3 regions of the Bifidobacterium thermacidophilum subsp. thermacidophilum DSM 15837 genome follow, and region 3 is predicted to be linked to each of the others. Evidence: riboswitches for the same ligand, from Rfam matches in the RefSeq annotation. Region 3 holds a riboswitch; each other region holds the start of a gene.
The links. A riboswitch is a leader RNA that binds a small molecule or an ion and turns the genes downstream of it on or off. The one in region 3 is predicted to bind thiamine pyrophosphate.

Region 1 (7,254 bases), on a different contig from region 3:
GGCGTACTTCGTCCACGAATCCATGTTCACGCATCGACTGGGTGCGTTGCATGATCCGGTCGTCAAGCTCGCGCCGCGGCAAATCAAGCCCGATCTGCACGCTGGGAATCACGTAACGATAGCGGGGCAAGCTCGCCGAATACGGGCGTCCGGTTACTTCGATGACTTCAAGCGCACGGACAGTCCGCCGCGGGTTATGCGGGTCCATACGAGCCGCGGCCTCGGGATCCTTGGCCTTGAGCTCTTCGAACAGCGCGGCGGCGCCTTCCTCGCGCTCCCGCTGTTCCAAACGCTTGCGCACCTCGGGATCGGTGCCGGGGAAGGAGATGTCGTCAATCGCAGCGCGTGCGTACAGGCCTGAACCGCCGACCAGAATCGGCCTGATGCCTTGCGATTGCAGATCGTTGATACACTCGCGGGCAAGCGTCTGGAACCGGGCGACACTCATCGTGTCATCCGGGTCGATGATGTCAAGCAAATGATGCGGGACCTCGGCTTGTTCCTCAGGGGTAGGTTTCGCCGTGCCGATATCCATGCCCCGGTACATCTGGTAGGCGTCCGCGTTCACGATTTCCGCGCGCTCGCCGCGTTCCGTGAGAGCTTTCGCTATGGCGATGCCCAATCCGGTCTTGCCTGACGCCGTCGGACCGACAATCGAAACGGCACGCGGGGCCGAAGCCCCTGCGGATACAGTTGGCGACTGCTCGCAGCGGTCCAACAATCCGGAATCCTTCAGTTCTCCCATCGGTTCACTCTCGCCGTCCGCCTGCAGCATATACGCCTCCATGTCTGTCGTTTCTCTCCACCACTGTACTCAACCCACCCAGACGCCGTGGGACGCCCGGCACCGGTGTTCAGCCGCGACGGACCCGATAGGTTTGTCCCGCCTGCGGATCGGGGTCGGCAATCAGATTATGCTCACCGGCGTGGGTGACGGTCGCCGTCACAAAATCACCGACCTGCGGCTGCGGGCAGCCTTCAGGCACGCCGATATGCACCAACGCCCCGGTCCGCTCACGGCCGGTGACCCGATGCGTCTCATCGTCCTTCTTGCCATGGGTTCCGGTGACCATGACCTCCACATCTCGCCCTTCGAACTTGTCAAGCTCCTCTTGCGTGATCCGTTGCTGAAGAGCGAGCAGACGGTCGAAACGCTCCTGGACAACCTGCTTGGGAATCTGTTCCATCGCGGCGGCCGGGGTGCCCGGACGAGGCGAATATTCGAAAGTGAAGGCGGTCGAGAACCGCGCCTGTTCGACCACGTCGAGCGTACGCTGGAAATCCTCCTCGGTCTCCCCGGGGAATCCGACGATGATGTCGGTGGAGATGCGGGCGTCAGGCATCGCCTCCCTTACTTTGGACAGGATGGTCAAGAACCGTTCCGTACGGTACGAACGCCGCATGGCGCGCAGTACACGATCGGAGCCCGATTGCAACGGCATGTGCAGCTGGTGCATGACGTTCGGCGTCTGGGCCATCGCGTCGATGACATCGTCGGTGAATGCGGCGGGGTGCGGCGAGGTGAACCGGACGCGCTCCAGCCCCTCGACCTGTCCGCAGGCACGCAACAGCTTGGAAAACGCATACCGGTCCCCCATCCCGTAGCCGTACGAGTTGACGTTCTGCCCCAACAGTGTCACCTCTTTGGCGCCGTTGGCCACGCACTCGCGCACCTCGGCGAGCACATCGCCCGGGCGCCGGTCATGCTCGCGGCCGCGGGTGGTCGGCACGATGCAGAAGGTGCACGTGTTGTTGCACCCCACCGAAATCGACACCCACGAGGAGATACGCGAGGAACGGGCAGCCGGCAACTGGCTTGGGAAATAAGTCAGGTCGTTGGCGACATCGATCTGCGGCTCGCCGGTCGCGCGCGCTTGGTCAAGCAGACGCGGAAGTGAGGCAATGCTTTTCGTACCGAACACCGCATCGACCCACGGGGTCCGTTTGGCGATGCGCTCGCGGTCCAGCTGGGCCATGCACCCGCCGATTGCGATCTGCACGCACGGATTCGCATGCTTGTAGCGCGCCCAGCGTCCGATGGTGCCGTACATGCGTTCGGCGGCGTTCTCCCGCACCGCGCAGGTGTTCATGACCACAAGATCGAAATCATGCTGTGCGATCTGACGTTCACTCGCCGGCACGTACCCGTCCTGCTCCAGCACGCCTGCGATACGCTCGGAATCGTGCACATTCATCTGACAGCCGAGCGTATGAATATAGAACACACCCTTGCCGCGGCCGTCCGGCCGAACATTCCCCGACTGCCCGGCAGCCGGTCTCGAGGCGCGCTCCGCCTCGGTCATCATCGCTTCATCCATAACCGCCGATTGTATCGTCCGGTCGGCACACCGCCGGCGTGCCCGAACACCCGGCATGTCGCCGTGGAATCCGACACGTCCGGGGACCTCACGCTATCATGGTCAATCGTGATACTTGACCGACATAACCGCATCAATATTGGAGAGATGAAAGCGCGGCTGGGCGATTTGAAACTCGGCGAACAGTTTCCCGCGGAGGAGATTACCGAATTCATCGACCTCATGCAGGTCTATGAAGGCGCGATGTACGAAATCAGCACCAAGCTGGAAATCCTTGACAGCGAATTCCAAGTGCGATTCGCCCACAATCCGATCCATCATATAGAACGGCGATTGAAATCGGTGGATTCCATCCTCGGCAAACTGCAACGCAAATCACTGCCAATCAATACCCGGTCAATCAAAGACAACCTGTTCGATGTCGCCGGTATCCGCGTGATTTGCAACTACCGCGATGACGTGTACTCGGTTTCGAACTACCTGTCGGCACAATCGGATATCCAGGTGCTGCGCGTCAAGGATTACATCAAGAACCCCAAGCAGAATGGCTATCGCAGTCTCCATGTGATTTACGCCGTGCCGGTATTCCTGTCCGCGGGGGCGCATTACACGCCGGTCGAAGTGCAGTTCCGCACCATCGCGATGGATTACTGGGCGAGCCTTGAACACCAGTTGCGTTATAAATCCGACCTGCCCGACGCCAAACTCGCCGAACATTCGCAAACCCTGCTCGATTGCGCGCGTAGTCTGCAGAACATCGAAGCGCAAATGCAGGGCATTCACCGCGATATCACCGGGGCCCCGCGTGTTGAGGAGGCTCCGCAGGCCTGACGTCTCGCGTCTTGCGCAGAATCCCGAAACATCTGGTGCGTCCCGCTTGCCGACAAGGCGCACCAGATGTTCTTCCCGGCGCAGAATGTCAATACCATCGTGGGGGCGCCGGACCCCTGGGTCTCAAGGCCTTGAGACCCCAAAATACCCTAGAATCCCAGCGCAGGTCTGGTCAGTCCTTGTTCAAAGAAGCGGAACTCATGCTCCGACGAAACGAGCGCCGCATGCATCATATGCTCATATTCGTCAATCGATGCTTCGGCGGCCAGCCGATCACAGATCTGCACCTCGCGCAGCGTGCTCTCGGTGAATTCCGGGTCGGAGTACATGCGGATCCACTCGCCGAAGGGATGTGTGTCGACATCAATATGCTTGTTGCGCACCTGCTCGCGCATTTCCTTGCCCATGGCGGCGTACATCCAGAAACACGGCATGACCACGGCGGCAAGCCGGGCATACGAGCCGGAATCGGCGACCCGATGCTCGTGGCCGATATAGGCCGCGGTCACCTCGGAGCGGGAAGTGCCAGACGGGTCGAATCCATGCTTGACGTACCAGTTGTGGTGGAACATTACCTCGGAATCCACACCTCCGGAAGCCGCCTGTGCGAAGAACACCCGCTCGTCCAGGCGGTCGGCACGCGAGGAGGCGAGCGCCAGCAGCGACGTGTAATCGGTCAGATAGATGTCGTCTTGATGCAGGTAGAACGCGAAATCCTCCAATGACAGCGTGGCATCCACCATGCTGGTGATGAAGCGCATGCCGTGAATCCGTTCGCGGATGGGCCGCACACGGTTCCAGTAGTCGGCGCTGAAGCGCAATCCGGTCGGCGCGTGCTGCCATGTGAAATCGACTGGCCCGTGCCCTTTGCCCACGTGCAAACGGTCGGCGACGGCGATCGCCCCGTTCATCCACGTTTTCGCACGGCGTGCGGCCTGCTCCCATGTGTCGCATTGCGGACGCAGCGCGGCGAGCGTGCTGGACAGGGTGTCCCCCGTACCGTGGACGTTGTGGGTGCGCACCGCACGGCCTTCGATACGCGTGGTGCGCACCTCGCCCTGCCCGTCGGACGGTTCGGCGAGGACGTCGGTGCTTGACGCGCCGCCGGCGAGCGCGAGCGCACCGCCTTTGGCGTATACGGCGACGCCATAGCGCTTGCATACCTCGCGTGCCATGGATTCCAGCGTGTCGATATCCGCGGCTGGCTGGTCGGCGTCGGCGAGTGCAGCGAGTTCCGGCACATTCGGCGTGATGATGTCAGCCATGGGGATGATGTTGCGCAGGGCCTGTTCGGCTTGCGTGGTGAGCAGGGCGTCACCGGATTTCGCGTACATGACCGGGTCGAGGACGACTACCGGTTTGGCGATGCCCTCGTCACGGTAATGCTGCTCCAATGCGGTCAGCCACCCTTTGACCGCTTCGACGAGTTCGGGGGTGCCGAGCATACCGATTTTCATCGAGTCGATGATTGCGTCGTCGCTGACCGCATTGAGTTGCGCGACAAGGAAGTCCGGCTCCATGTTGACGATGCTGGTCACGCCCTGGGTGTTCTGTGCGAGGACGCTGGTCATGGCCGCATACCCGAACACTCCTTGTGCAGTGAACGCTTTCATGTCCGCCATGGTGCCGGCGCCGCCGATCGGGTCTGAACCTTCGATGGACAGGACTCTCAGCCGGGATGGCGCGTCTGCCGCACGCTCCCCCGCGGCCTCCAATTGTGCGAGCGCCGCCATGGCGCCGGTGACGCTCGGGGTTTCATTTGATTGCTGGTATTGCGGCTCACTCATGCCGGACATCCCTTCGCTAGTGCTGACTAGATCAGGTTCAACGGGTGTGTTCTCAGCCTGTCGGCACCCCGTGTCACCGGCAATCCACCATAGCCGACCCCACGGTCAATGCCGCCCTGCACACGTCCGCTCGGTTCGGATATGCTGGAATCATGCGAGAGAATGAGAAACGACGCCGTATCGTCGGCAGTGCGTTGTTGCTGCTGACATCCCTGATCTGGGGATTCGCCTTCGTCAGCCAAGTGCAGGGCATGCAATCGGTTTCCCCGATGTTCTTCAATGCGATCCGATTCACCTTGGGCGCCGTGTCACTGATGCCCGTGCTTGTCGTGATGTCAAGGATTCAGGCGGGGCGCGCGGCAACGCGGCAGTCCCCGAAAGCCAGCCGCGGCACTGTGGCGGTATGGTCCGCGGTGTGCGGGCTGATTTTGTGGGCCGGCGCCACCTCGCAGCAATACGGGGTCCAATTGAGCATGTCCGCCGGGCATTCCGGATTCGTGACCGCCTTGTATATCGTGCTGGTTCCGGTGCTCGGTCTCCTGTTCCTGCATCGGCGGATCCACATGCTCACCGTACTGGCGATTATTGTGTCGATAGTCGGGTTCTATCTGCTGTGCGTCACCGACTCCATCCGCACCATCAGTGTGGGCGATCTGGTGCTGCTGGCGAGCGCGGTATTGTATGCCACGCATATTCTCGTCATTGATCGGGTGGGCGGCAGGCTCAATCCGATTGCATTGTCGCTTGGCCAGTATCTGGTGGTCTCGCTGCTCAGCTGGGTGTCGACATTGGTGTTACACCAGGTGGATTGGCAGGGTGCGTTGGCCTGTGCGGGCGCGCTCGCGTACGCGGGCATCATGTCGGTGGGCGTCGCATACACGCTGCAGGTGGTCGGGCAGCGGGTTGTTCCACCATCGCAGGCCTCGATGATTATGTCGTTGGAATCGTTCTTCTCAGCTGTCGGCGGAGCGCTGATCTTGCATGAGACGATGTCGGGACGCGGATATGTGGGCTGTGCCATGATTTTCCTCGGCACGATTCTCGCCCAAATCGATCCAGAACATCTCATCAGACGATTTTCTCCAGATGATTCCCAGCAAAAGACCATAGAATAATCGCAAGAAAGGAACAATCATGACCTACGATCAGCAGCCCCAGAATCCCTCACCTCAACACATCCAATACCAGGCCGACGGACAGGGACAGCCACAGTACGGCCAACCCCAGTATGGCCAGCCGACCGCGCAGCCACAGGCCGTTTACTATCAGTCCCCTGCCGGCGCCGGCACGAGCGCAGGATATGCAGCCCCAGCTTCGGCCATTCCCGCCCAGGTCGCGTCAGTCACCGAACATGCGGAACGGACCTCAATGATCCGCGCCTACGCCGAAATGACTGCCGGTCTCGCGGTAACAGCCGTAGTGGCGGTGCTCACCCAGACCTTCGGACTGCTCAACAGCTTCCTGGCGGCCACCGGCAGCCTAGGGTGGATTGGTCTGATGCTCGTGCAGATTGTCATGGCCATCGCCATCGGCAATCGTGCGATGAATCTCAAGGCGGGAGCCGCACGCGTCCTGTTCTACCTATATGCCGCGTTGATGGGCTTCACGTTGAGCTCGATTTTCATGATTTACGACCTTGGCTCAATCGGAACGGTTCTTGCGCTGTGCACCGGGTTCTTCTTCGTGCTGACCATGCTGTCGCTGACCATGCGTTCCAGTCTGTTGAAAGCCGGCCCCATTCTTCTGGCCGCGCTCATCACTTTGATTGTCGGCGAATTCGTCATCATGCTCGTCGCTCCGGGTTCGACCGGAATCATGGTGATCTCCGCGATCGGCGTGCTCATCTTCGCCGGGCTGACCATGTACGACGCGCAGAAAACCCGTGTCCTGTTCGCGCAGTACGCCGGACAGCCTGAAGCAATCAAGAGCCTGTCAATCGTATGCGCGTTGAATCTGTATCTTGATTTCGTGAATATGTTCCTGTATCTGCTGCGTCTGTTCGGCAGCCGCGACTAAGGATCACACGTGCTGCGCGGTGCATACGTCGCACAGCACGTGTGATGATCGCAATCGGGCCCGGTCCCCTCATCAGGGACCGGGCCCGAATCATAGTCACGTGTGCATGCATCAGCGCGTCGAAACGAAGGTCGGGAACACCTCGTCGATCACCGCCGACCCCTTCTCCTGAGCGGACTGCGCATAATCGAAACGCAACGTGAGAATCGACTGCTGGGTGACGATCTCCTTCACGTATGTGATGGTGCCGTTCTCCGCATAACTGCACACCATGATGTCGCCGGACAGCAGATGGTAGGACA
Region 2 (7,254 bases), on a different contig from region 3:
TTGAAGAAGAACGTGGTCGCCGAAGCGCTGCTGCTCGCCAAACTCGGGCAGTGACGCGGCGGATGCCGCGGTCGAGGTGATCGATCGCGCGTTGTTTGCCTGGTGAGGCGGTGGTGCCGGTGCTGGTGCCGGTGCTGGTGTCGGTGCCGCCGTCTTTTGTGCGGTTGCGTATGTCTGCGCATACGCAAGTTGCAATGATGTCTGGCGGTGGCTGCTGACTGCGGGGTATCTGTCGTGCTGCGTATGTTCCGGCATACGTAATGGTGCGGGTCGACCAGTGTGGGTCGTTGCTTGTGGGGTATTTGTTGCGTTGCGTATGTCCCGACATACGCAATGGTGCGGTCCGGTTGGTGTCGGGTGTCGTTTGTGGGACATCTGTCGTGCTGCGTATGTTCCGGCATGCGCGAATTGTTGGTCCGGGTGCGCTATGACACGTGCCGTGACCGATATGTTGCGTTGCGTATGTCATGACGTACGTAACGGATTCCTTGGATGAAGATGTAATGACGGCAGAAGTCATGGTGTCGGATTGTGTATGCCATGGTATGCGTGGTATGCGGGTTCGTGTGGTGCGCCGCACTGGTCATGGGTGATATGTCGCGCCGTGTATGTCTGGAGACGCGCAATCTATAGGACCTGCCATCGTTTGGTGTCGGCGCAGGTCGATACATCGCGTTGCGTATGTCGGGGCATACGCAATGACAAGTCCTGGCGGCAAAACGGTGCTGACTCATACTGATGCGCAGGATTGTGTATGTCCGGGCATGCGCGATTGGCAATGCAGCTGATGGCTGCGGAATGGCATGGTGCTGTGGTCGCTGGGCGTGTGATGATTGGCTCGCGCGACGGGCGGTTGGTGGCGGGCATGGGCTGGTTGAAAGGCTGTGGGTGTCGTCGTGTGAGCAAATCCTCACGCAACGACACCCATCGCAACGACATCCGCCAGCCCGCCATCGGCGGCCTGTCAGCTTGCGGGTACTTCGTCGACGGTCAGCGTTGCGTGCAGGTTGTCGCCGGAGTTGCAGTTCACCCGGTTGAAGGTCTCCCCGCTAATATCCTGTTCGGTTGCCGAGCCGGTCTGCGCCTTCGCCTTCGCAGTGGTGGAGGCGAGGTAGATTCCGGCGTCCGCTCCTGTCACGTAGTATTGCGAGGTGAGGTCGCCGGACAGTCCGCTGTGCACGAGGAACAGCAGGTAGGTCGATCCGGTTTTCATGATCGCCCCCGCGGTCTGGTTCTTGGTTGAACCGGTCTGGCGGACAACGACGGTCTTATCGCCGACATCGCCTTTCTTCGTCGTGATGACTTTGACCGTGGAGAGGGTGAAGTCCGTCTCATCGTCGATGTCCTGGACGACTTTCTGGTCGGCGACGGTGCCGACGATCACCAGATCGGAATCATCCGTGATCGCTTTGGCGGAGTCGTATATTTTCGCGCGGGATGTTCCGTTTTCGCTTGCTGTAGTGCTCCCGCGGGTCTGGGTCGGTGCGCTTGCCGGAACCGCAGGCGCCGACGCCAAGAGCTAGCGAGAAGGTCGCCGCCATTGCCGAAATCGGCTTCACGAGCCGTGGTTGCTTCTTCATGTCAGCACGCTTTCCATAGTTGGGTTGGTATTCACTGCCGTAATACCTGCAAATTCCGTATGCAAACGCCCCTCTTTTGCTTTGCTCGATGTCTGACACCAATGTCAATCACAATTATATTTCATAGATGAACCCGGAAAGTAAGGCAAACGTTCCCGGCAGCTTGTCTGGTGAAATACGGATACTCCGCGAACGACGCACGCGATGAAAGCGCATACTGGAAACCGCTGGAATAGGCAATACCAAGAGAAATATGTTCCTTCGCTGGTTGGCCAGTGGGGGGGGCTTGGCATAACGACGTCGAGCGACTTGGCCCTGGAATTCTTCCATAGTGCAGAAGCGCAGCGCAGAAATGCTTTGCACTGTATCAGTACGGGTACGCCGAAGCGTCAGATCAGGCGTCTTACTGGAAACCGTTGGGATAGATCGCGCACCATCCGCACCGATTGCCGGTATGCGATAGTCCGTTAGCAGCAAGAGAAGAGGAACATCGATGTTTCGTCATGAGCGTGGTGTCAAAGGCAAAGTCGACAACAAACGCCGCCGGCATGTCAATATCGCGGCGTGGGTCATCATGTCCATCGTGGTGGCCGCCGCAATCACCGCGGGGGCGTGCGCGATGTTCATGCCCGACCGACCGCCCGCACTACTGGGCACATCCGGAGAAGTGACGCAAGCCAAAGTATCGACGCAACAGTACAACGGCGCACAAACAGTCACACTGATCCCCAGCATCGCCAGCGACAGGACCATTCTGGGCAACAGCACCGGCACCGTGACAGCGGATTATTCAGGCAACGGGCTATCTTCCGGCCATGCCTGCATGCGCGTCAACGACCGTGCCGTCATCGCCCTGAACACGGCCCTGCCGTTGTACCGCGACCTGCACGTGGAAGACCGGGGACAGGACGTGCGTGCGCTGAACAATGAACTGTCCCGGCTCGGCTACCAATCCGACGCCGACAGCGACCGGTACTCATGGAACACCCAGCAAGGGTGGAAACGCCTCATGGCGGACAACGGTTCGGACAGCGACGGTACGCTCCTGCTCAGCGACATCCTATGGATCCCCGAGCAGAGCGTCACCGTCAGCAACTGGCAGGGAACCACGGGCGCAAACGTCACCCAAGGGTCGCAGATCGGCGACATTCCAGGGGCTTTGGTCAAACTCAGCATCAAGAACACGAACCCCTCGGACCAGGATCGGGTGATCACCGTATTCGGCCAATCGACCACCCTGCCCGCAGGCCAGACCGCCATCGACAACGCCGACTACCTCAAACAGGTTTCGGCGACGGAAGAGTACAAAACTCAGACCAAGGACACGCTTGCTGCGGGCATCAGCGGCACGCTCTCCCTGGCGCAATCCATTGAAGCGCTTCGCGTGCCCGCGGGCGCCGTATTCGGCTTGAACGGGAGCAAAGGGTGCATCATGACCACGGACGGGACGAAACATGCCGTCACCGTTGTCGGCTCTTCGCTTGGCGTCAGTCTCGTGCAGCTCAATGACGGCGGCAACACGTCATCCATCACCTCGGTGGAAATCGGGTCGAAGATCGCGGGCGCAACATGCTCCTGAAAGCAATAGACCTGGCACACCGTTTCCCGGGAACGGATATTCTGTTCGAGCATCTCGATTTCGAAATCAGCCCGGGGCAGACCGTCGCGCTGTGCGGGCCTTCCGGATGCGGTAAATCCACCTTGCTGTCGATTCTCGCGGGGTGGGTGAAACCATGGGCGGGGCAAGTCGAACGCGACGACATCCACCGCATCGGGTGGGTATTCCAAAACCCCTACGGTGTTCCGGAGCGGACTGCGCTCGACCACGTGGTCTTCCCGCTGCTTTGCCACGGCTTGAGCAGGCGTGAAGCGATTCCTGAAGCGTTGCAAGCCATGGGGCTGTTCGATTTGGAATATGCGGCGGACCGGAAGTTTTCCGAACTCTCCGGCGGCGAAGCGCAACGGTTGATGCTCGCCCGAGCCGTATGCTCGCACCCTGACGTGCTGCTCGTCGACGAGCCGACCGCGCAGCTGGACACGCGAACGGCGGCATCCGTGAGTGAAGTATTGGGCAATCTCGCGGGGCAAGGCATGATCGTGGTCGTGGCAACGCATGACCCGCGTGCCAGGGACGCGTGCGACCGAGTCGTCGATTTGGCTGATTACGCGCCGGTCGGTGCTGAAAACGCGTATGGGGACGCGGGTCAGAGCGCTGCTGCACGTGTGGACGGAAGCGTTGCGGAGAGCGCGAGCGGAAATATCGATGAGAACGCTGCTGGAAGCGTTGCTGGAAGCGCCGATGGAAGCCTTGCCGGAAGCGAGGGGGTTAGGTCATGAATCTCCGGTCAATCTGCTCCGAAGCCGTGCGGAACATCAGCGCGGGAACTACGCGGGCGGCATGGTTTTTCCTCGTCATGCTCATCACCGGTGTGCTTCTCGGCGGGTACGAAGCCATGTCCATCGTGCAGCTCGAACAGGAAGCGATCACGCGTATCAGTTCGGACGCCGATACGAAAGCCCTCATCGGTGCAAGCGTCGATGGCCAAGCGTGTGATGGGCTTGAAATGGTCCACAACGGGCCAAGTCTTGCGGGAGCGGCCCGCGCTGCCGAAAGCATCACCGCGTCTTCGACGCCCGGCATGGAATTGCCCGCGTACGAAGTGACCCCGGGGTTCATCAAACTGCTTGCATCCGGGCAGAAAACAGCGAACGCGGCATCATCGTCTTCGTCGTCTTCGTCTTCTGCGTCCTCGTCTGCGCAACAGGGGGCGACATCAACGCAACAGAAAGTGAACGAGACCGCCGACACCTCGGGAATATGGATTTCAACCGACGTTTCGCATGATTTCGGGCTGGTCAAAGGCAGTGTCATGCAAACCAACCGTGGCGATATGACCATCGCCGGCGTATTCTCCTGGCCCAACGACGGCCGCGACACCAGATTCGCCTATGCGGCGATGATCCCGGTATCGGCGTCCTCCGGCGAATTCACCGAATGCTGGGCAAAGCAGTGGCCGGTCAGCGAGCAAACCAACGACCTGCTGTATTCCACGGCGATTGTTTCAGGAACAGGCGGAAACACGACGGTCGCGCAGGTCAACAAATCCTTCGACTCCCGGTACAATGCGTACTCCAGCTATAAGAACCGCATGACGGTATGGCTGCCGTACGTTTCGCTAGCGGTCGGGGTGATCGCCGGGGTGATTTCCGTGCGGCGCAGACGACTGGAATACGCGGGAGCCTTGCACGTAGGGCAGACCAAAGGCGCCCAACTGCTCGAAATGACTCTGGAAACGCTGATTTGGGCGGGATTGGCGACCATAGCGTGCCTGGCGTTGCTGTGCGCGTACTGCTGGCGCATGTCCACCGACGGCTGGATGAACATCGTCATCGCCGCCTGCCGAATCCCCGCAACCGGGTTCGCAGGTGTGATGGCCGCGACATTCCTCGCCGGGCTCAGCGTGCGGGAGTCCCAGTTGCTGCGGTTCTTCAAGAGCCGGTAATGCGCGTGCAATCGATCGGATAGACAAAATCATGGGGTGCCCCTAGACTGAACAACCGACACGGGGGCTTGGCTGAACGCCAGGCTGAGATGGGGGTTTCCTCCGACCGAATGAACGTGAACCGGGCAATGCCGGCGCACGGACGTCGCTCTTCCCGTGCCTGAGAACAACCGTTCAAGAAAGGCACATTATTATGGCACAAGCCGCGAATACCGCAGCATCATCCACAGTGAATCTCAAGTGGCGCGTTGTCGACATCGCCGTTTCATCGGTGATCGGCGTTGCCAGCGCGCTGATTTATTGGCTGGTCGCCCTGCTGACCGCCGCACCTTGGACCGCACTGGACGCAATCGTCCCCGGTCTGCCCGGCCTGTTCAACGGATTGTGGCTGTTCGCCGGGCCCTTGGCCGCCATCATCGTGCGTAAGCCGGGCGCCGCAGTGTATGCGGAGATCGTCGCCGGCATTCTTGAAGCGTTGATGGGCAACATGTGGGGCGGTCTCGCCACATTCCTGATTGCTTTGGTGCAAGGCGTGTGCGCGGAGCTTGCGTTCGCGATTGTGCGTTACCGCAAGTGGACCCTGCCGGTTGCCGCTCTGTCCGGCGCGCTGTCGGGGGTCGGATGCTGGGCGTACAGCTTCATCGAAAACCTTCAGGGCATCAATCTTGCCGGGTCGTACGGCATTGTCTATCTGATCACCACGGTGGTGTCCGGCCTGCTGATCGCCGGCATCCTCATGTGGTACCTGTATCGCGCGATCGCGCGGACCGGCGCGCTGGACAAGTTTGCTTCCGGGCGTGAGGTGCGAGGCATCACCGCCTGAGAGACAACACCGTCTGAAATCACCGTCTGAAGTCACCGTCTGATAGCACCATCTGAAAGCGTCAGCGTCTGGATTCCGAGGCGTGCGGCGGAGCACCGATACGGCTTCGCAAGTCAGCGGCATAAGGCCCACCACCAGTATGGGCGGGAGGTTTCGGGATCATCGCAGCGATATACCAACCCCTGCCGGGCATCATCGAAATCCGGCATCGCATAGGAAGACATCAATATGAGCAACAACTCTTCGAACGCGTCCAACGCATCCGTCGCCACAGCGACATCAGCAGCCAATTCGGTCACCCTTCAACCAGAAGCGACTCCGGTCGCAGCGGTACGCCCCAGCCTCAAGTGGCGTGTCGTCGATATTGCCGTTGCATCGGTGATTGGCGTTGCCAGCGCGCTGATTTTCTGGCTGGTGTCCCTGATTTATGCGCTGGGCGTCGGCGACCTGATTGGCCTGGTCATGCCTGGATTCCAAGGCATCTATAACGGTTTGTGGCTGTTCGCCGGCCCCCTGGCGGCGGTCATCGTGCGCAAGCCCGGCGCCGCCACATACGCGGAACTGCTCGGCGGAGTCATCGAAAGCCTGATGGGCAACCAGTGGACGGGCATGGACACGTTCAGCACGTCGCTGATGCAGGGCGCGTTCGCCGAACTCGCGTTCCTCATAGTGCTGTACCGCGTGTGGAACGTGCCGATCACCATGCTGTCCGGTGCGTTCGCCGGGGTCGCCGTGTGGCTGCATGACATTTTCATGCGCGGCCAGGCGTTCACCGGGCAGTACATCACCATCTATCTGGTCACGTCCGTGATTTCCGGCATCGTGTTCGCCGGCATCGTGGTGTGGTACCTGTATCGGGCGATTGCGCGGACCGGTGCGCTGGACAAGTTCGCATCCGGGCGTGAAGTGAGGGCCACCGCCTGAACCACGGCGGGGCTACGGTTCACGCCGGCAGAAGCACTTCGGCAGGCAACTGTTCAGGTGTGAAGCAATACAGAACAGCAGCAACAGCGGCGCAGCGGTACGACAGCGCAACAGGCACGGCGGCGGAACCGAGGCCGGCGGACGGCGGTTCGCGATACAGTGGCGGACGGCGGTCGGGCAACGGTTCCGCGCCAGCGCATTTGAAGATGGCAGGACACAGGACGCGATGAAGTCAAGCGAACATGACAACAGCAGCACGATGACGGCAGTGTCGACACAACCGGCACGTCTCGAATTCCATGATTGGGGCTACCGGCATGCCTCACGCCGCCATTTCGCCGTCCGCGGCCTCAACCTGAGCATCGAACCCGGCCAGCGCGTACTGCTGCTTGGAGCCTCGGGCATCGGCAAATCCACCATTCTC
Region 3 (7,254 bases):
GTATCGAAATGTTCGTCCGGAAGTTTCAGGTAATTGATGATATCGATGACCAGCCGCTCTTTCGCGTACAGGTCGAAATCCCTTGGCTTCTTACTCTTCTTTGAATAATGGCGCAGTGGAGTCATCTTCAACTCATATGGGATTCCCCCGACCAGTAAATCCGGATTCGGATCTGAGTTTATTCGATATTGGGCAACGGATTCCTCAAGAGCCTCCCCTTGACCTCCCTTGTTCTTCTTCTTGACCGTACGACCGGTGCCGTCAATTTCCCTTATCGGCTTTCCCTCGGCCGCACGCAGTCTCTCTCGCAACTCGTCAATGGACGAGAAGACGCGCCGATTCGGATAATGCTTCTGCGGCGTGTGTTGACTCAATACATCAAACATCGACGACACTGTATACCCCCCTGATAACGAGACGATTGTTTACAGTGTAACCGGCGAACACGCCCGACGGGCCAAATCAGCAACATCGTCGATGGCACGGCAGCACGCTGTCATTCTGGTTGCTTTCACTATGTCGGCGGGTTGCCGTTAGCCAACACTCGCCAAACAGGCTCCATCATCAAGCAGTTGTTCAGGCAATTCCCCAACACGCCGATCAGCTCAAAGAAATCAATCAGATTGTCTGTTTCTGTCCAGATCTTCTGGATCATTGATCATTAGGTCATCAATTAGATGACCTAATGACAGCAACCGGACAAGCCCACGGCTTTGGATACAGGGGACGACCATGGACATTCAGACACACCAAGAACCGATCAACGAAACACTCCCGATTGCAGGAACAGTACAGCTGTATATTCCTCCATTCAAGCATCGATATTGCTGGAAAACCGACCAGATCGACCAGCTGTTCGCCGATATCCGCTACGAGGACGAGAACTACTACGTCGGCAATCTGCTGGTGGTCCCGCATGAGCAGCAGGGGAAGAACATCCCGGATGTGTATGACGTGATTGACGGTCAGCAGCGCCTGACCACAGTCTCGTTGTTCTTGCTGGCCATCTGGCAGCGGGCTCAAGAGATTTCCAATGACGAGAATACGTCAAGAGACGACATCATGAAGACCGGAACCATCCAGTCAGATATCAAGCGCCGTCTGATTTTCAACAATTCAGACGATGCCCTAGAACCTCGACTCCACTTGTTCGAGGAGGATGACACCGTCTACCGCAGCCTCCTGCGTGTTCTCAACAGAAACGAACCCGGACGCACCGGGCGCACGGCGTTCGCAAAACGGTACGGGTACATCCGTAAACTGTTCGGAGCCGACGCTTTCCCGACCATCGGCGAACTGGACAAATTCTATGAGAAGCTGCTCAAGGTCACCATTCTGCGCATCCATGTGCCAGATGTCACCGACGCGTTCAACGTGTTCTCCTCGATGAACTCGAAAGGCCTGCCGCTGACACTGGTCGACCTGCTGAAGGCGGAATTCATTTCGGACGCTGGCGAATACCTCGACCGCAAGGCAGAAGAAACCACCAACCAGTGGATAGCATTGTCCGAAACCCTCAGCCGCGACGGCGAGCCGGATACCACCATCACCACCCAGTTCCTCCTGAACAATTGGGACGCGTTCGAAAGCGAAGACAACAGATCCATCACCAAGAGCAGCGCGCTCAAACTCTACCGCAGCCGAATCCGCCAGTACTACAGTGAAAAACGCTCCGACTATCTGTCGGTCCTCCAAGAACGTGCAGGCATCTATGCCCAGATTCTGTGCCTGCCCAAGCATGAGCATCACGATCAGACCATCGCCAAGCGGCTGAAGGCGCTGGTTCAACTCGAATCGACACAGTCGTACCCGCTGTTGATGGAGCTGCTTGGAGATCCCGGCCTCGAGCTCGGAGATGCACTTCCACAGATTCTCGACTACCTCATCGCCTTCTACGTGCGGCGAAACATCACACTGGTGCCGAAATCCTCCAATATCAGAGCACGCATCATCCGTCTGACCCGCGAACTCAAGCAACACAAGTACACCGGAATCGCGGCACTGATTCTCATTCGTAACGGTGAAGGCGATATCCAAGGATTGAACGCCATCAGTGTCGACGACAATGTGCTCCGTACAACCCTGTGCACGCAAGGCATCTACGACAAGAACAAGGCGACAACGCGCTTTGTCCTGATTGACCTCGAACGAGCCTGCCGGGCGAAGGTATCGTCAGCAAAGCGCGCCCGGATACCTTCGACGATTTCGTCAAGAACAGCACCAAACAACGTCGCTGGTCCATCGAACACATCCTGCCGGAAGGCAACCTACCTGATACATGGAACAACGCAATCAGCCCGGACAATCCAGACCAAGCCAAGGAAATCCAAGCGGAATGCGTCCACCTGATCGGCAATCTCACACTCACCCCGTACAACAGCGAGCTGGGACAACGCACCTTCGACGAGAAGAAGCGGTACAAGGATCCAACCAGTAGCGATGTCACGGGTCTGGCGATGCCGCTGAAAATCAACGCGTCCATACCGGATACCGAAAACGGCGAGACGCTCGAGTCGAAAACGACATGGACCGCTGACGACATCAAGCGCCGGAGTGCTTGGTTCGCCGATCAGATCACCAAGCTGTACAGCCTGAATTGAGTTGTGGCAACGGCTCCTGTGGTGATTGGAGCTCCCGTGGCAGAGGGATTCCAATCATCGCGGGAGCCGCCCTCCCATATGCTTTCGGATAAGTTGAGCGGCCACCTGCGTGATATAACCGCTCGGGTTAACTCCTGATTAGGGGATTATCAACAGTCGCCAGCGGATTCTCATCCGCCGCCAACGCGTCAAGGGCAGCCAGCACGCGTTCGTGACGTCAGCTTTCCCGCTCTTCTTCTGACTCCCCCACCGCATACGCATACGAATCCTCGAAGAACGCGCGCTCGAGCCGTGCGACTTCGGGGAATACGGCGGCTTCCGGGCCGTCGACGCTCGCATACCGGTTCACCAGCTCGATGAGATTGCCCACCCAGCGGCGGAACAGATCGCCTTCGTGCAGCTCCACCCAGCCGCGGTGCGCCGGCACCTGCTGGACGACACCCGCATCCACCGTGCGCTTGGCCCAGGCCAGGTACAGCCATTCCATCGCGCACATCAGGCACAAGAGTTGAGCGAAACTGCCGGTCGCGGCAATCTGGTCGAGATACGCGCAATATTCGCGGTTCGCCGGGGTTTGCGGCACACTCGCCTGCAGCCGCTCATCCACCCCATAAAGGAACCGCAGGAAATACGGCTTCTCCCGGTCGGCGAAGAACTCGGCCTGCCGGTTGAGCATGTCACGAATCTCCTGCGTCGGCGCCTGCGCGGTCAGACGTTCCAACGTCGGCTGCATGAAGAACGTGAAATCCTGGACCAGATAGCTGATTAGCACACTGTCAGGCAGGGTGTCGTCCAGTAGTTCGTTGACGAACCGCGAATTGATCGCCGCCTGCCAATCCTCCGCGGCAGCCATGTAGAACGCGTCGGCCACACTGCCGGGCGTCGCTCCAAGAAACGCGTAATCGCCGCTTTTGCTTGCCGGCGCGAGCGGGACGTGCTTGGTCGCCGGTTCACGAGATGCGTCCTGCCCCACAGATTGCGCGGACGTGCCGGACTCGCCGGTTGGAGAAATGTTAGGCGCGGCCACCGCTTGAGAACCATGATTTGATTGAGCAGACGATGATGCCGTCATGGCAGTTCCTTTCCTTCGCCAGTATTACCCGGACAGGTTCACAGGGTCAGCGCCTTGCGCGCACTCTCAGCCGCAGACCCACCGCAGCTCCCCTAGGTTGTCCAGCCACCCTACCTCAGCCACCCGGACATGTGCGCGGAAGCAGCGCTTTCCGCCGCCGCACACAACCGGCATCACTTCACCGGACTACACCCAGCTGATATCCGCTGCGGCGCTCTGCAAGTTTCTATAGTACGGTATAGAAAGACGCCAGATTTCACGACTTTCTATATCACACTATAGAAAGTCGTTCATCTGAGATATTCCACACCAGTTGCAGCCCACGCTCCACCACACCATGGAGGACACCATGACCGATATCGCTTCCGAACTTCCGCAGCACACGCCAACCTCGCTGTCAACGCCGGCACAAGCGCTAGCCCGAGTGCCGACACCCACATCGGCCGCAGTCGCAAGGGTTTCACTGCCGCCATCCGGCTCGCTGCGCCGCGCGCCGCACGTGCACGCCACCACCCTTGCCGGAGCACACCGACTGATGCGTCGCGCCGACCGCGAGGTACGTTCCCCGCAGCAAATCAAGGATATTCTCGACTCGTGCGAAGTCGTGCGCATCGCCTACCAGGACGCCGAGGGCCTGACCATCGTGCCGATGAATTTCGGATATCAATTCACTCTGGAACGATTCCCCCACCCCGAAAACGACCTTCCGGTCAGCTTGTCGGCGGACGGGACACCGCTACCGCCGGATTTCGGCGAGCTTCGGATTTTCCTGCATTCGGCGCATGAGGGACGCAAAATCGATGCGATTCGCGCTGCAGGCAACGCGCTTCAGGTCGCTTTCGAGCTTGACTGCGATCATCAGGTGCACGAAGGCCGCACGCCCTGCAACTGGTCGGCGTCCTTCCGCTCGATCGTCGGCACGGGCACGGCGTCGGTGGTCACAGATCTTGACGAGAAAATCGTTGCCATGCAAGCCCTGATGAGCAAGCAAGCCGGCATGGATCACGTGCCATTCACCGCACAGCAGATGGCAAGCGTCACGGTCTGGCAAATCACTTCGACCAACTTCACCGGCAAAATCCACACCGTTCCGCGCCCGCACGGCGGCAGGTGATCCCCCTGCGACGTTTCCCGTCACCGCGTCCCCAACCTGCAATTTGGTATATCACAAACTAGTATATCGTAAGCTAGTATATCGTGTGCTACTAATTTGATTCGTTGGGGCGCAAGATAGCGTTGCCACGCCGGAAGATGCGTCACCCAGGAACCGGCAGACACCCGCGCATCTCCCGGAAGCCAGCAGCCAGAATCCAGACCACACCCGAATCCGCAGATACACACGCACTCAGAGCAGTCCCGTCGCACACGGGCACCCGCTCATTCACTTGCACATCTGTTGGAACGACACCAGCATGACATGCGGATCATCACCGGCAGCCCGTTCGAGCTCTTCGGTGAATCCGCTCTTCGAAAACAGCGCATAATACTTGTCACTATGCCGCAACAGTTGCGAACGTTGCCGCAGCAATGTCAGCTCCGCAACACCGACCTGCTCATTGCGCCACTTGCATTCTGCATACAGCGCCTTGTCTTTCCCATCGGAAGCGACGATGTCAATCTCCTCCTGCCGTCTGGTCCTCGGGTCAGCGCCCCACCAATGCCCGATTTCAGACAAGACGAACGGCAACGACTCGCCGTTGTGCCGCAACAGCCACTGTTTGCACATGGTTTCATACACCGGCCCCATGAACGTCGGCAACTGCTGCATTATCCGCTGCACGGCAATATCCTCACGGCCGGATTGAATCAACACCATACAAGGCGCGACCAAACCATACCAGAAGCGGAAGAACGAATCCCCCACATGGTACAACGTCTTTCTCGCGGCCTTTTCTCCAAACGGACGCTCTTTGACGACTATCCCCAGCTCCATCAGATTGGTCAGATATCTCACCAGCATTCCGGACGGCATATGTGTGCCGGTCGCGATTTCATTGAGCTTCGACGCACCGGAGGCAATCGTTTGGATGATGTTGTTGTATTCCGCGGGATTGCGCATCTCCTGCTTGAGGATATTCGTCGTCTCCTCAAACAGATAGCAGTCCGGATCGATGACGTTGTCTCGGATGTTATCTGCTACGTTCTTCTTCGAATCCCATTGACGGCAATACTGCGGGATGCCGTTGGTGATGCCGTACACCACCGCGGCTTGTTCCTCCGGCATGCCCGGGAAATAATCAAGCACCTCACGGTAGGTGAACGGTTCGACCTTGATCTGCGCGGTACGCCTCCCATACAACGGGCTCTTATATCCCAACACTTGCTTTTCCATGAAGGACATGCTCGACCCGCAGAGCACAATATCCAGCTTCGAATCTTCCTGATGCCTATCAATGGCATGCTGGAGCACCGATGACACCGAGGGGTCAGCGGCGACAAGATACGGGTATTCGTCAATGACGAACACCATCCGCTTATCGCTTGCGAGTTGGAATATCCTCTCTATTGCCGATGCAAAATCACGATACACAGGGTATGCCGGTACCGCTGCCGTTGCGCCCGCATCCGATGACAAATCCTGCATTCCCGACTGCAGCAGAGCAATACTTGCGCTGAGCACTTCGAGATTACGCTGCGCACTTGATTCGATCGCCGAGAAAAACACACAGGGCTTACCCTGAACGAATCGCCGAATCAACGTCGTCTTTCCGACTCTGCGACGGCCATATACGATAATGCATTCAAAGCGTCCAGAACCGTATCTGCGCTGAAGCATATCCAGCTCTCGATGCCTGCCGATGAAGTCATCCATAAGCCACGCCCCTCCAATCCGACCATGCGGAGAACCGACCATCGATGCGTGCGACCACGATGCACACACGAAGGATTATCCGCAAAGGATTGATTCGCCAATGTTGTATATCACAAACTAGTATATCGCAAGCTAGTATATCGTATGCTACTAATTTGATTCGTTGGGACGCAAGGCGGAGTTGGGGGCAACTGCCGGCCAACCAGTCGAGACATCAGACTGCCGATGCCCGCCCAACCAGTGTCCGCCCAGCCGTCGCCCGGCTGACCGGCGCCCGTTCAGACAATCCTTGAGCAACGCCCCCGCCCGTACAACGCGCACCTGGGCAATCCTCGTGGCAACACCCATTCGACCAGCGCTCGCCCGGGCAGCAAGGCAACAATCCCCGGCAACTCACCCGAGCAGCGCGAGCAGGTCGTCCTTGGTAAGCCGGCTGATGGCGCTGCCACCGGTCGTCGAGGCGTCATCCACGAACTTCGCCGCAAGATCGGACTTCGTACGCTGCAGGTTGATGATGCGCTCCTCGATTGTGTCCTTCGCCACAATCTGGTACACGTTCACATCCTGCGTCTGCCCGATGCGATGCGCACGGTCGGTCGCCTGGTTCTGCGCTGCGGCATTCCACCACGGGTCGGCATGCACAACCACGCAGGCACCGGTCAGGTTGAGACCCGTATTGCCGGCCTTGAGCGAAATGAGGAACACCGGGGTGTCGTCCTTGTTGAACTGGTTGACCAGCTCAAGCCGCTTCTTCTTCGGGGTTCCGCCGG

Region 1: linked by a shared signal. The riboswitch ahead of thiD (bifunctional hydroxymethylpyrimidine kinase/phosphomethylpyrimidine kinase) and the one ahead of K315_RS0101740 (TenA family protein) in region 3 are both predicted to bind thiamine pyrophosphate.
Region 2: linked by a shared signal. The riboswitch ahead of K315_RS0108325 (ECF transporter S component) and the one ahead of K315_RS0101740 (TenA family protein) in region 3 are both predicted to bind thiamine pyrophosphate.

Annotation. Positions count from the first base shown of each region.
Region 1 is NZ_AUFI01000008.1:248,940-256,193, forward strand. Features, by position in the region: gene miaA (tRNA (adenosine(37)-N6)-dimethylallyltransferase MiaA) at 1-775, opposite strand, end outside; gene miaB (tRNA (N6-isopentenyl adenosine(37)-C2)-methylthiotransferase MiaB) at 855-2,318, opposite strand; gene K315_RS0105185 (GTP pyrophosphokinase) at 2,466-3,149, shown strand; gene thiD (bifunctional hydroxymethylpyrimidine kinase/phosphomethylpyrimidine kinase) at 3,299-4,936, opposite strand; TPP riboswitch at 4,928-5,017, opposite strand; gene K315_RS0105195 (DMT family transporter) at 5,089-6,051, shown strand; gene K315_RS0105200 (Bax inhibitor-1/YccA family protein) at 6,071-6,952, shown strand; gene K315_RS0105205 (hypothetical protein) at 7,064-7,254, opposite strand, start outside.
Region 2 is NZ_AUFI01000013.1:29,286-36,539, forward strand. Features, by position in the region: gene K315_RS0108300 (dipeptidase) at 1-54, shown strand, start outside; gene K315_RS0108305 (hypothetical protein) at 965-1,384, opposite strand; gene K315_RS10545 (hypothetical protein) at 1,395-1,580, opposite strand; gene K315_RS0108310 (hypothetical protein) at 2,074-3,159, shown strand; gene K315_RS0108315 (ABC transporter ATP-binding protein) at 3,150-3,917, shown strand; gene K315_RS0108320 (hypothetical protein) at 3,914-5,083, shown strand; TPP riboswitch at 5,134-5,244, shown strand; gene K315_RS0108325 (ECF transporter S component) at 5,277-5,906, shown strand; gene K315_RS0108330 (ECF transporter S component) at 6,135-6,830, shown strand; gene K315_RS0108340 (ATP-binding cassette domain-containing protein) at 7,090-7,254, shown strand, end outside.
Region 3 is NZ_AUFI01000006.1:310,663-317,916, reverse strand. Features, by position in the region: gene K315_RS0101755 (Sau3AI family type II restriction endonuclease) at 1-386, opposite strand, end outside; gene K315_RS10575 (hypothetical protein) at 515-655, opposite strand; gene K315_RS09115 (DUF262 domain-containing protein) at 733-2,349, shown strand; gene K315_RS10640 (GmrSD restriction endonuclease domain-containing protein) at 2,241-2,600, shown strand; gene K315_RS0101740 (TenA family protein) at 2,818-3,672, opposite strand; TPP riboswitch at 3,666-3,776, opposite strand; gene K315_RS0101735 (pyridoxamine 5'-phosphate oxidase family protein) at 4,208-4,786, shown strand; gene K315_RS0101730 (ATP-binding protein) at 5,054-6,484, opposite strand; gene K315_RS0101725 (DEAD/DEAH box helicase) at 6,878-7,254, opposite strand, start outside.